3 regions of the Sphingomonas sp. PEI4 genome follow, and region 2 is predicted to be linked to each of the others. Evidence: predicted binding sites of a transcription regulator. Region 2 holds the regulator's gene; each other region holds the start of a gene.

Region 1 (3,276 bases), 1.0 Mb from region 2:
ATCCGCGAGATCGAGGGGCTGACGGGGGGCGGCTATGCGCCGAGCCCGGGTGTCGTCTATCCGACGCTGAGCATGCTCGACGAGATGGGATTGATCGAGGCGCAACAGTCGGAAGGCGCGAAGAAGCGCTTTGCGGCAAGCGATGAAGGTCGCGCGCATCTGGCCGAGAATACGGCGGTGGTTGACGGCTTGTTCGCGCGGCTGGCGGCAGTCGGGGCGGAGTCCGAGCGGACCGATGGCGCGCCGATCCGGCGGGCGATGGGCAATCTTCGGCAGGTGCTCCAGCACCGGCTGATGCGCGAGGACGTCAACGAAGACACGCTGCACGAGGTCGCGGCGTTGCTCGACGACGCCGCGCAGAAGATCGAGCGGCTCAAGTGAGCGTGTCGGTGGCACGCGTGCCGACGCATTCGGCCAGCAAGTATCTCCAGCAACTCGCCAAGCACTGGAGCCACAAGATGGAGGTCACCTTCTCGGAAGAAGAGGGCCGTATCGCCTTCCCGAGCGGTGCCGTGCTGGAGATGCGTGCGGACAGCGCAACGCTCGATGTCGCGCTGACCGTGCCGGAGGGCGAAGACGTCGACCGGATGCGCGAGGTGGTGTCGAGCCACCTCGACCGCTTCGCTTTCCGCGAGGCGCCGCTGACGTTCGATTGGGTGGCTGTCTGACAGCGTCCGCAGACCGTCATCCCAGCGAAAGCTGGGATCTCCCCATTAGGGTCGCAGCGCCCACCAACGGGATACCCCAGCTTTCGCTGGGGTGACGGTTATTTGGGAAGGGTGACCGGGTCGGGGTGGCGCGGGGTTAGGGCGCAAATACGGCCAAGGCGAACGGAGACGATGGTGTGGCTTACGCCCCCCGTCGCGCCATTACCTCCAGATACGTATCCAGCACGGCCTGGTTGATCGTATCCCACAGATACCCGGCCGCCTTGTCGTGCCCGGCCCACCCCATCGTCTCGCGCAAGCCCGGCTCGGAAACGATCCGCCCGATCGCATCGGCATAGCCGCCAATATCCGTCGGCGGCACCAGGAACCCGGTTACGCCATCGTCCACCAGCCCGACCGCGCCCGACGCCCGCGCTGCAACGACCGGAACGCCCGCCGCCATCGCTTCCAGCGTCACGTTGCCGAACGTCTCGGTCACGCTCGGATTGAAGAACACGTCCATCGACGCGACCGCGCGGCCGAGATCGTCGCCCGACTGGAACCCTGCGAACACCGCGCCCGGCACCCGGCTCGCGAACCAGTCGCGCGCCGGACCCTCGCCGATCACCAGCACCTTGTGCGGCACGCCGCGCTGCTCCAGCGCGCGGATGACATCGGCGAAGACGTCGAGCCCCTTTTCCTTCACCAGCCGCCCGAGAAACCCGACCGCGACCTCGCCGTCTGCAATACCGCGCGCACGCCGCCAATCGAGATCGCGCCGCGTCGGCGTGAAGCGATCGTGGTTCACCCCGCGCGACCAGATCGCAGTCGGCGTCCTCACACCCCAGTCGCGGACGATCTCCGCCATGCCGCGCCCGGGCACCAGCACCTCGTCGACCCGGTTGTAGAAGCGCGTCAGGATCTTCACCATGATCGGCTCGAAGAACGCCATCCGGTAATAGCGGAAATACGTCTCGAACCGCGTGTGCAGCGACGCGATCGTGGCGATGCCGCCGCGCCGGCCATAGCTGATCGCGCGGTGGCCAAGAAAATCGGGTGCCGACACGTGGATCAGGTTGGGCGCGAACGCCTCCAGATCGCGGCGGATCGCGGCTGGCAGCCCGCGCGCCATCTTGTATTCGCCGCGCCCCGCGGGCAGCGGCAGCGACGGCACTGCGACCAGATCGCCGGTCGGCGGAAAGGCGGGATTGGCGTTGGTCGGCGAATAGACACGCACCGTCACGCCTTTCGACAACAGATGGCCGACGAGCAAATTCAGTGCCTGGTTCGCGCCGTCGCGGACATAATTATAATTGCCGCTGAATACGGCAACGCGCAGATCGGTGGCGTGCATCGTCGCGCGGATAACGCCGTGTGCCCCCAAGCGCCACTAAATCCGCAACTTGTCGGGCGTGGCAGCCATTGATGTTCCCGTATCGTTCTCGTACATCACTGGCATGGCGAAACCCCAGAAGCGTTATGTGTGTCAGGCCTGCGGATCGGTGTCGCATCGCTGGGCGGGACAGTGCAGCGATTGCAGCGAGTGGAACACGCTGGTCGAGGAGGCGAACACCGCCGCCACGCCGTTCCATTCGAAGCATAATCTGCAGACCGGTGGCCGCGCGATCCAGCTCGTTGGGCTCGATGCGGAGATCAAACTGCCCGACCGGATGGCGACCGGTATCGCCGAACTTGATCGCGCGCTGGGGGGCGGGTTCGTCGAGGGCTCGGCGACGTTGATCGGCGGCGATCCCGGCATCGGCAAGTCGACGCTGCTGTTGCAGGCGGCGGCGAAGATGGCGCTCGCCGGCCAGTCGGTCGCGTATGTTTCGGGCGAGGAAGCGGCGGATCAGGTCCGCCTGCGTGCGCGGCGGCTCGGGCTTGGCAACGCGCCGGTCCAGCTGGCGGCGGCAACGTCGACGCGTGACATCCTGACGACGTTGCAGACGAAGCCGCCGGCGATGCTGGTGATCGATTCGATCCAGACGATGCACTCCGACCTGATCGAGGGCGCGCCCGGCACCGTCAGCCAAGTTCGCGCGTCGGCGCAGGAACTGATACGCTTCGCCAAGGAGCGTGGGACGGCCGTGGTGCTCGTCGGCCATGTGACCAAGGACGGCTCGATCGCGGGGCCTCGCGTGCTGGAGCACATGGTCGACACGGTGCTGTCGTTCGAAGGCGAGCGCAGTCACCAATACCGCATCCTCCGCGCGATCAAGAACCGCTTCGGCGGGACCGACGAGATCGGCGTCTTCTCGATGCAGACGGAGGGATTGGCGGAGGTCGGCAACCCGTCGTCGCTGTTCCTGACGCACCGCGACGATGCGATGACGGGCGCGACGGTGTTCCCAGCGTTGGAGGGTACGCGGCCGGTGTTGGTCGAGATCCAGGCGCTGACCGTTCGGCTGGCCTCTGGCGCGACCCCGCGGCGCGCGGTTGTGGGCTGGGATTCTGGGCGCCTTGCGATGATTCTCGCGGTGTTGGAGGCGCGCTGCGGGCTAAGTTTCTCGAACGCCGAAGTGTATCTGAACATCGCCGGCGGCTACCGTGTGCAGGATCCCGCGGCTGACCTCGCGGTGGCGGCGGCGCTGATCTCGGCCATGTCGGAGCGGCCGGTGCCGGTCGACGC
Region 2 (3,276 bases):
CCGCCATGAAGTCGTCCGTCACGGTTACCGACACGTTGAAGTTCTTCAAGAAATCCTTGCGCGTCTTGGCGGAGATAAACGCCAACACGTCGGGGTGCCAGACCGGCAGCACGCCCATCATCGCGCCGCGCCGAGAGCCGCTCGACCGGATCGTGACGCACATCCCGTCCCACATCGCCATGAACGGGATCACGCCCGACGAGATCGATCCGGTCCGGCCGACGACCGCGCCGTCCGGGCGCAACGTACCGAAATCCATGCCGATGCCGCCGCCCTGCTGCTGCGTGAACGCTGCGACGTTCAGTGCCGGCATGATCCCGACACCGGGTAGGCCGGGTTCGCTGTCCATCGAATCCTGGATCGTCGGCGAGACGAAGCAGTTGATCCATGTCACGCGTTTGGTCGTGCCTGCGCCTGCGAAGATGCGTCCGCCCGGTACCCAGTCGCGGGCTTCGAGCGCGCCAAGCGCCTTGGCGGCCTGCGCCGCATCGTCGTTCGCATAGACGCCGCCGACGACTCGCGCGAACGTATCGGACGGCGTTGCCTCGCTACCGTGGCGGTATTTCTCGCGCCAGATATGGACGGTGACGGGCTGGTCGAGCGGGCCCATTGCGGTATCGGAAGTCATCGGGCGAACCTTAAGTCATTGTACGGGCCAGCGTTCGACATACCCAATCTCGGGACGGAAATGGCCTCTTCCAATCTATGGGTTTGAAATCCGGAAAGCGCAACATGCAGTGTGTGAAGCGGTACATTCATGCCATAGGTTGATGATTGCTCGGGCAGGCGCGTGGTGCGCATCGCGATGCTCCGATCGCGATGAAAGGTTCGATGCTATTTTTCCTGGCGTACCCAAAGCCCCCCTTTGGTTCGCTCTCGCGTGGGCATGACCGACAGGCCCCGAGCAGGCGAACTTGTCGAGCCTGTGTCTGGCGAACCGGGTGATGAAACTGGATTGAAGGATGCCTCGGCACGGTGAGGCATCAATCGCACATCCCTTCTTTTGCCAACGCCATTGGCGAACCGCTCTGCATGCTTCTTCAAGCACAAGGTATCACCCGCCTTAAGCGGCGGCCTTGGTGCTGTTCGCTAGACTTGCCGTCCGTGACTCTGACAGCGCCATCGTCAACACAATCCTCGGCATGGGCGACAACCGGGAAACGCGTAGCTCCATCAACCGGCGAATTGTCTGCTTTAGGCGCGCCACCTTGTACAACCCGCTTTTGCAGACGCAAAATCGCCGAGGTTCGTTACGGAATGAGCGCGACTGCAAACCGATCGTTAGACGGCGTTGCTCCGATCCAGAGGACGAGCATCTTAGTCGAGTGTCGATGCTACGCACTGATAACATCCCGCACTACCGGTTATGACGACTGGAGCAACGCTCCGGCCTTTGTCGGGGCCTACGCGAACGGCCGTCACTACCGGTCGCTTTGGCATCCACATCGGCTTTTCATCCGCCGCACCGCCTTGATGTCAAACGCGTCTCGATACCCGCTACTCAGTCGTAGCGGCGGAGAATGCCGGAGAGCTTGCCCTGCACGCGGACTTGGGCGGGGGCATAGCGTTGGGGGTCATAGGCGCGATTGGCAGGGTCGAGGCGTACCATGGCGCCTTCGCGGCGGAAGTATTTGAGCGTGGCTTCGCTGTCCTCGATCAAAGCGACGACGATCTCGCCATCACGAGCGGTCTCGGTACGGCGGATCAGGGCGTAGTCGCCGTCGAGGATGCCGGCCTCGACCATCGAGTCACCGGAGACTTCGAGCGCGTAATGCTCGCCCGTGCCGAGGAGCGCGGCGGGGACGGCGAGCATCGTGCTGCCTTCGAAGGCCTCGATCGGGACGCCGGCAGCGATGCGGCCGTGGAGAGGTATCTCCACGACGTCGTTCGCCGGGTGCGGTACGGCGGCGGACGCGGGTTTTACATTCGATGCCTTCGCCTGCGCCTTCTTTTCCGCACGCTCAGGCATCCGCAACACTTCGAGCGCGCGGGCGCGGTTCGGCAAGCGGCGGATGAAGTTGCGCTCCTCAAGCGCGCTGATCAGGCGATGGACGCCCGACTTCGATTTGAGGTCGAGCGCGTCCTTCATCTCCTCGAACGACGGCGAGACGCCGGTTTCGTTGAGGCGATCGTTGATGAAGCAGACGAGTTCGTGCTGCTTGCGCGTGAGCATGGCGGTTCTCCGTCCGGAACAGACGAGGAACTTCTATGGAACATAATTAACGCCGTCAAGCGTCCGTATCACGCGATAACGAGGATTTCCGCCGATTCGCCGGCCAATGCGATCGGAGCGCTGCCGGGGCGAACGATCAGACAGGTCGACCGGGCCAAGGTCAGCAGCATCGAGCTGTCCTGTATCGTGGACGCATAGGCCTTGCCGTCTTTGAGTTCGGCGCGGAGATAATCGGTGCGGGCGTTGTTCGCAGGCAGGTCTTCGCCGAGCAGCGCGTGCGTCGTCTGCGGTAGCGGATCGCGTGCGCCGGCCATGTGCGCGACGACGGGCTTGACGAACAAGATAGCGGTGACGAACGCCGAGACCGGGTTGCCGGGCAGGCCTAGCACCATCATTCCGCCGATCCGGCCGGCCATCATCGGCTTGCCGGGGCGAAGCGCGATGCGCCAGAAATCGATGGTACCGCCGGCCGCTTCGATCGCCGGGCGGACGAGGTCGTGATCGCCGACCGATGCACCGCCGGTGGTGACGAGCAGGTCGGCCTGGACGCTGGCGAAGGCGTTGCGCAGGACGTCGAGGTTGTCGGGGAGGATGCCGAGGTCGATGACGTCGACGGGCATGTCGGCCAGCATCGCGGCGAGCATGATGCCGTTCGATTCAGGGAGCGCGATGCCGTCGGTGATCGAGCCGGGGGGGACGAGTTCGTCGCCGGTCGCGGCAACTGCAACGCGCACGCGGCGGTTGACGGCGAGGCTGCCGTGCCCGCCGGTCGCTGCGACTGCGATGCGCGCGGGGCTGAGGCGGTCGCCGGCGGCGATCAGGCGAGTTCCGGTGGAGAAGTCGAGTCCCTTGCGGCGCGTGTTGCGGCCGAACGTCGTCGGGCCTTCGCCGGCGAGGATCAGGGCTTCGCCGTCCCGTTCGGCTTCTTCCTGGACCATCACCGTGTCGGAGCCTTCGGGCATCGCCGCGCCGGTGAAGATGCGGGTGGCTTCTCCAGCGGCGACCTGGCCGGCGAAGGGGCGACCGGCGGCGCTTTCGCCGATGACTTTCCAAGGGCCGGGGAGGTCGGCGTAACGGATCGCGTAGCCGTCCATTGCCGAGAG
Region 3 (3,276 bases), 1.3 Mb from region 2:
GCGTGACCGGAATCGGCGGCTTCTTCTTCCGGTCGAAAGACCCGGAGGCGATCCGCGCCTGGTATGTCGAGCATCTCGGCGTCGGCTCGCTGCCCTATGGTTCATGGGAAACGCAGGCGGGACCCAGCGTCTTCGCGCCGTTTGCCATCGACGCCGACTATTTCCCCGCGGATCGCCCATGGATGCTCAATCTGCGCGTCGATGAAATAGATGGTCTGATCGCAACCCTTCGCACGGCAGGGATCGCAGTAATCACCGATCCCGAATGGGACATGCCCGGCTTCGGCCGCTTCGCCCGCATCCACGATCCGGAAGGCAACCCGATCGAGCTCTGGCAGCCCGAGGATGCTGCGTAACGACGCGAGCAACGCGGACCGACGCGCGGCGAAGTTCGTAGATCGATATCTCGGCTTAGAAGCGGCCGACGGCAAGACCTTCATCCCTCCCTGAAAAGGGAGAGCCAGGGGTGGGTATGCCCACTTCAGCCACTAAAGTTCGAATGTGCGGAACCTGCGCCACCCCCAACCTCTCCCTTCCAAGGGGGGAGCAGAACGGCAGGTCGAACCGTACTAGCGAGTTTTACGGCGGTTGTCGGCCAAGCCACTGCCAAAGCCTTCCGCCCTTCTCAAAACAATTCCCCCTGAGGCCCCCTCGGCGCACGGAACAGGTCGCTCCGCAATGCAACCCGCTCCCGGTTCAACCCATGCTTCGCGCACGCGATCCGGAACCGCGTCCCCAGCAACTCCGCCCAAGGCCCTTGCCCCTGCATCCGCGTGAAGAAGTTCGGATCGTTATCCCTGCCCCCGCGCAGCGACGCGATCGTCGCCATCACCTTCCCCGCGCGATCCGGAAAATGCTCGTCGAGCCAAGCCCGGAACAGTGGCGCCACCTCATGCGGCAACCTTACCGGGATAAAGAACGCCCGAGTCGCCCCAGCCTCCGCCGCCCGCGCGATCAGATGCTCGATCTCGTGATCCGTAATCGCCGGGATCACCGGTGCGATCGAAACGTACACCGGCACGCCCGCATCGGCGAGCTTCCGCACCGCCGTCAATCGCCGCTCGGGGTGCGGCGCGCGGGGCTCGACGGTCGAAGCCACCTTCTGATCGAGCGAGGTAATCGACATCGCCACCGCCGCCAGCCCCTTCGCCGCCATCGGTGCCAACAGGTCGATATCGCGCACCACCCGGTCGGACTTGGTCGTGATCGTCAACGGATGATCCGTCTCTGCCAGCACCTCGATTATGCCGCGCGTGATCCGCCAGTCGGTCTCGATCGGCTGATACGGATCGGTGTTCGTCCCCAACGCCATCGGCGCGGCCGCATAGCCCGGCTTCGACAATTCCGCCCGCAACAACGCCGCCGCCGATGGTTTCGCGAACAGCTTGCTCTCGAAATCCAGCCCCGGCGACAGGTCGTGGAACGCATGGCTCGGCCGCGCGAAGCAATAGATGCAGCCGTGTTCGCATCCGCGATAGGGATTGATCGAGCGGTCGAACGGCACGTCCGGCGACGCATTGCGGCTGATGATCGTCCGCGGGGTCTCGACCGTCACCGTCGTCCGCAGCTTTGGCGCGATCCCGTCGATCCCCTCGCGCATGTCGAGCCAGTCGCCATCCGCCTCGGTCTGCGGCAGGTTGAACCGCCGGCTCTCGTCGTTGCGCGTCGCCCCGCGAACTGGTCGAGTGGTCTTCATCGGCAAACGATACGCGCGATGTCAGAACAAATATAGAACATAATTCGTTGCGCTGCGCAGTTGCCCGGCAGGATCTTGATTTACATTAGAGAAATAATGACGAGTTTCTAGCGACTTGCCCGTGGTACGAATAAGCGCTCGCCGCCTGCGGCGATAGCGCGTACGGGAGGCCCATGACGGAACAGATCACCACGGTGGAACGGGCATTCGAGCTGGCACGCTCGGGCGAGTGCGAGTCGGTCAACGCGCTGCGCCAGCGGTTGCGGCGTGAGGGGTATGACGCGGTCCACGTCCATCTTCACGGTGCGTCGATCAACAAGCAACTCGTCGACCTGATCCACGCGGCGCGCGGCGGGTCCGCGCTGGCCTGACGCGGAGGCGGTCCGGTCGAGACAAGCGCACTCGTCCGACCGAACCGTGCAGCCTCACTTCTGCGCCAGCATCACCGCCTTCGGCATGTTCAGCCCAGCGGCAGACCATTCGGCGGACGTCTTGCAGGTCTTCCGATCGATCCGCGAGCCGGTCATGGCCGGCTCGACCGTGCAATATTTCTGCGTCTCGCCATCGTACTTCAGGACCGTCTTCTGCGTCGAAGCCGATGGAGTAGCGAAGGCTGGAACGCTGATCGCGAGGGCAGCGACGGCAACGAGGCTCTTCAGAAAGATCGGGGTCATGGCAGGCATTCCTTATATTGGTATGAGGCGCCCGGTGGGGCGGCATCTCGACCAATGCATCTGGCGTGCCAGTTATGTAATACAGTGCGACACATAGGCGAAGATGTTCGAACAGCGAGGTTTTTTCACCGAACAGCTAAACTCTACGGGTGAAACCTGGATCGCAAGACACACCACAATCTGGCGAAAACCGCAGCGAATTGGTGCAAGCCAGCGTACGCTGCCTACAACGTCTCTCCCTCTCCCATCGGGGAAAGGGAAGGGGCCCGCGGCCACTTGGCCGTGGGAAGGGTGAGGGCACGCGACGGGCGAAAGCAAACTCGCCTCAGGGAAAGCCTCAGCGCTCCAGCAGCCGCGGCATCAGTTCGACGAAATTGCAGGGGCAGTGGCGGCTGTCGAGCTGGTCGCGCAGGATGCCGTCCCAGCCGTCCTTCACCGCACCGGTCGAGCCTGGCAGCGCGAAGATATAGGTGCCGTGCGATACGCAGGCGCACGCGCGCGACTGGACCGTCGAGGTGCCGATCGTCTGGTAGCTGAGCATGCGGAATAGCTCGCCGAAGCCTGGAATCATCTTCTCGGCCACCTGCTCGACCGCCTCGGGGGTCACGTCACGACCCGTCACGCCGGTGCCACCGGTGGTGATGATGCAATCCACCTCGGGATCGTCGATCCAGGCGTGCAGTCGCGACACGATCGTCTCGACGTCGTCCTTCTCGATCCGGCGGTCGGCGAGCACATGCCCTGCTTCGGTCAGTCGCGCGACAAGCGTATCGCCCGAGCGATCCTCCGCCAGCCCACGTGTGTCCGACACAGTCAGTACGGCAATCCGCACCGGCAGGAACGTCCGGCTCTCATCGATCGGCATGAAACTCAGTCCGCGCGCGTGATGGTGGCGGATTGCGGCCG

Evidence for each region. Region 2 encodes LexA, which represses DNA repair genes until DNA is damaged. Its sites were predicted from a motif close to GTTCCNCNCTTGTTCT; they were not measured.
Region 1: a site for LexA is predicted at 2,075-2,090, ahead of radA (DNA repair protein RadA). Genes of this name have one in related genera too.
Region 3: a site for LexA is predicted at 1,720-1,735, ahead of AC1MLZ_RS15750 (PA0069 family radical SAM protein). Genes of this name have one in related genera too.

What each region holds. Positions count from the first base shown of each region.
Region 1 covers NZ_CM155258.1:3,700,476-3,703,751, forward strand. Annotated here, with positions in the region: gene AC1MLZ_RS17130 (PadR family transcriptional regulator) at 1-381, shown strand, start outside; gene AC1MLZ_RS17135 (DUF2218 domain-containing protein) at 378-668, shown strand; gene AC1MLZ_RS17140 (glycosyltransferase family 4 protein) at 850-2,001, opposite strand; gene radA (DNA repair protein RadA) at 2,105-3,276, shown strand, end outside.
Region 2 covers NZ_CM155258.1:566,465-569,740, reverse strand. Annotated here, with positions in the region: gene AC1MLZ_RS02470 (adenosylcobalamin-dependent ribonucleoside-diphosphate reductase) at 1-628, opposite strand, end outside; gene lexA (transcriptional repressor LexA) at 1,502-2,173, opposite strand; gene AC1MLZ_RS02460 (molybdopterin molybdotransferase MoeA) at 2,242-3,276, opposite strand, start outside.
Region 3 covers NZ_CM155258.1:3,405,360-3,408,635, forward strand. Annotated here, with positions in the region: gene AC1MLZ_RS15745 (VOC family protein) at 1-356, shown strand, start outside; gene AC1MLZ_RS15750 (PA0069 family radical SAM protein) at 626-1,696, opposite strand; gene AC1MLZ_RS15755 (hypothetical protein) at 1,870-2,067, shown strand; gene AC1MLZ_RS15760 (hypothetical protein) at 2,122-2,370, opposite strand; gene moaB (molybdenum cofactor biosynthesis protein B) at 2,708-3,235, opposite strand; gene AC1MLZ_RS15770 (lytic transglycosylase domain-containing protein) at 3,241-3,276, opposite strand, start outside.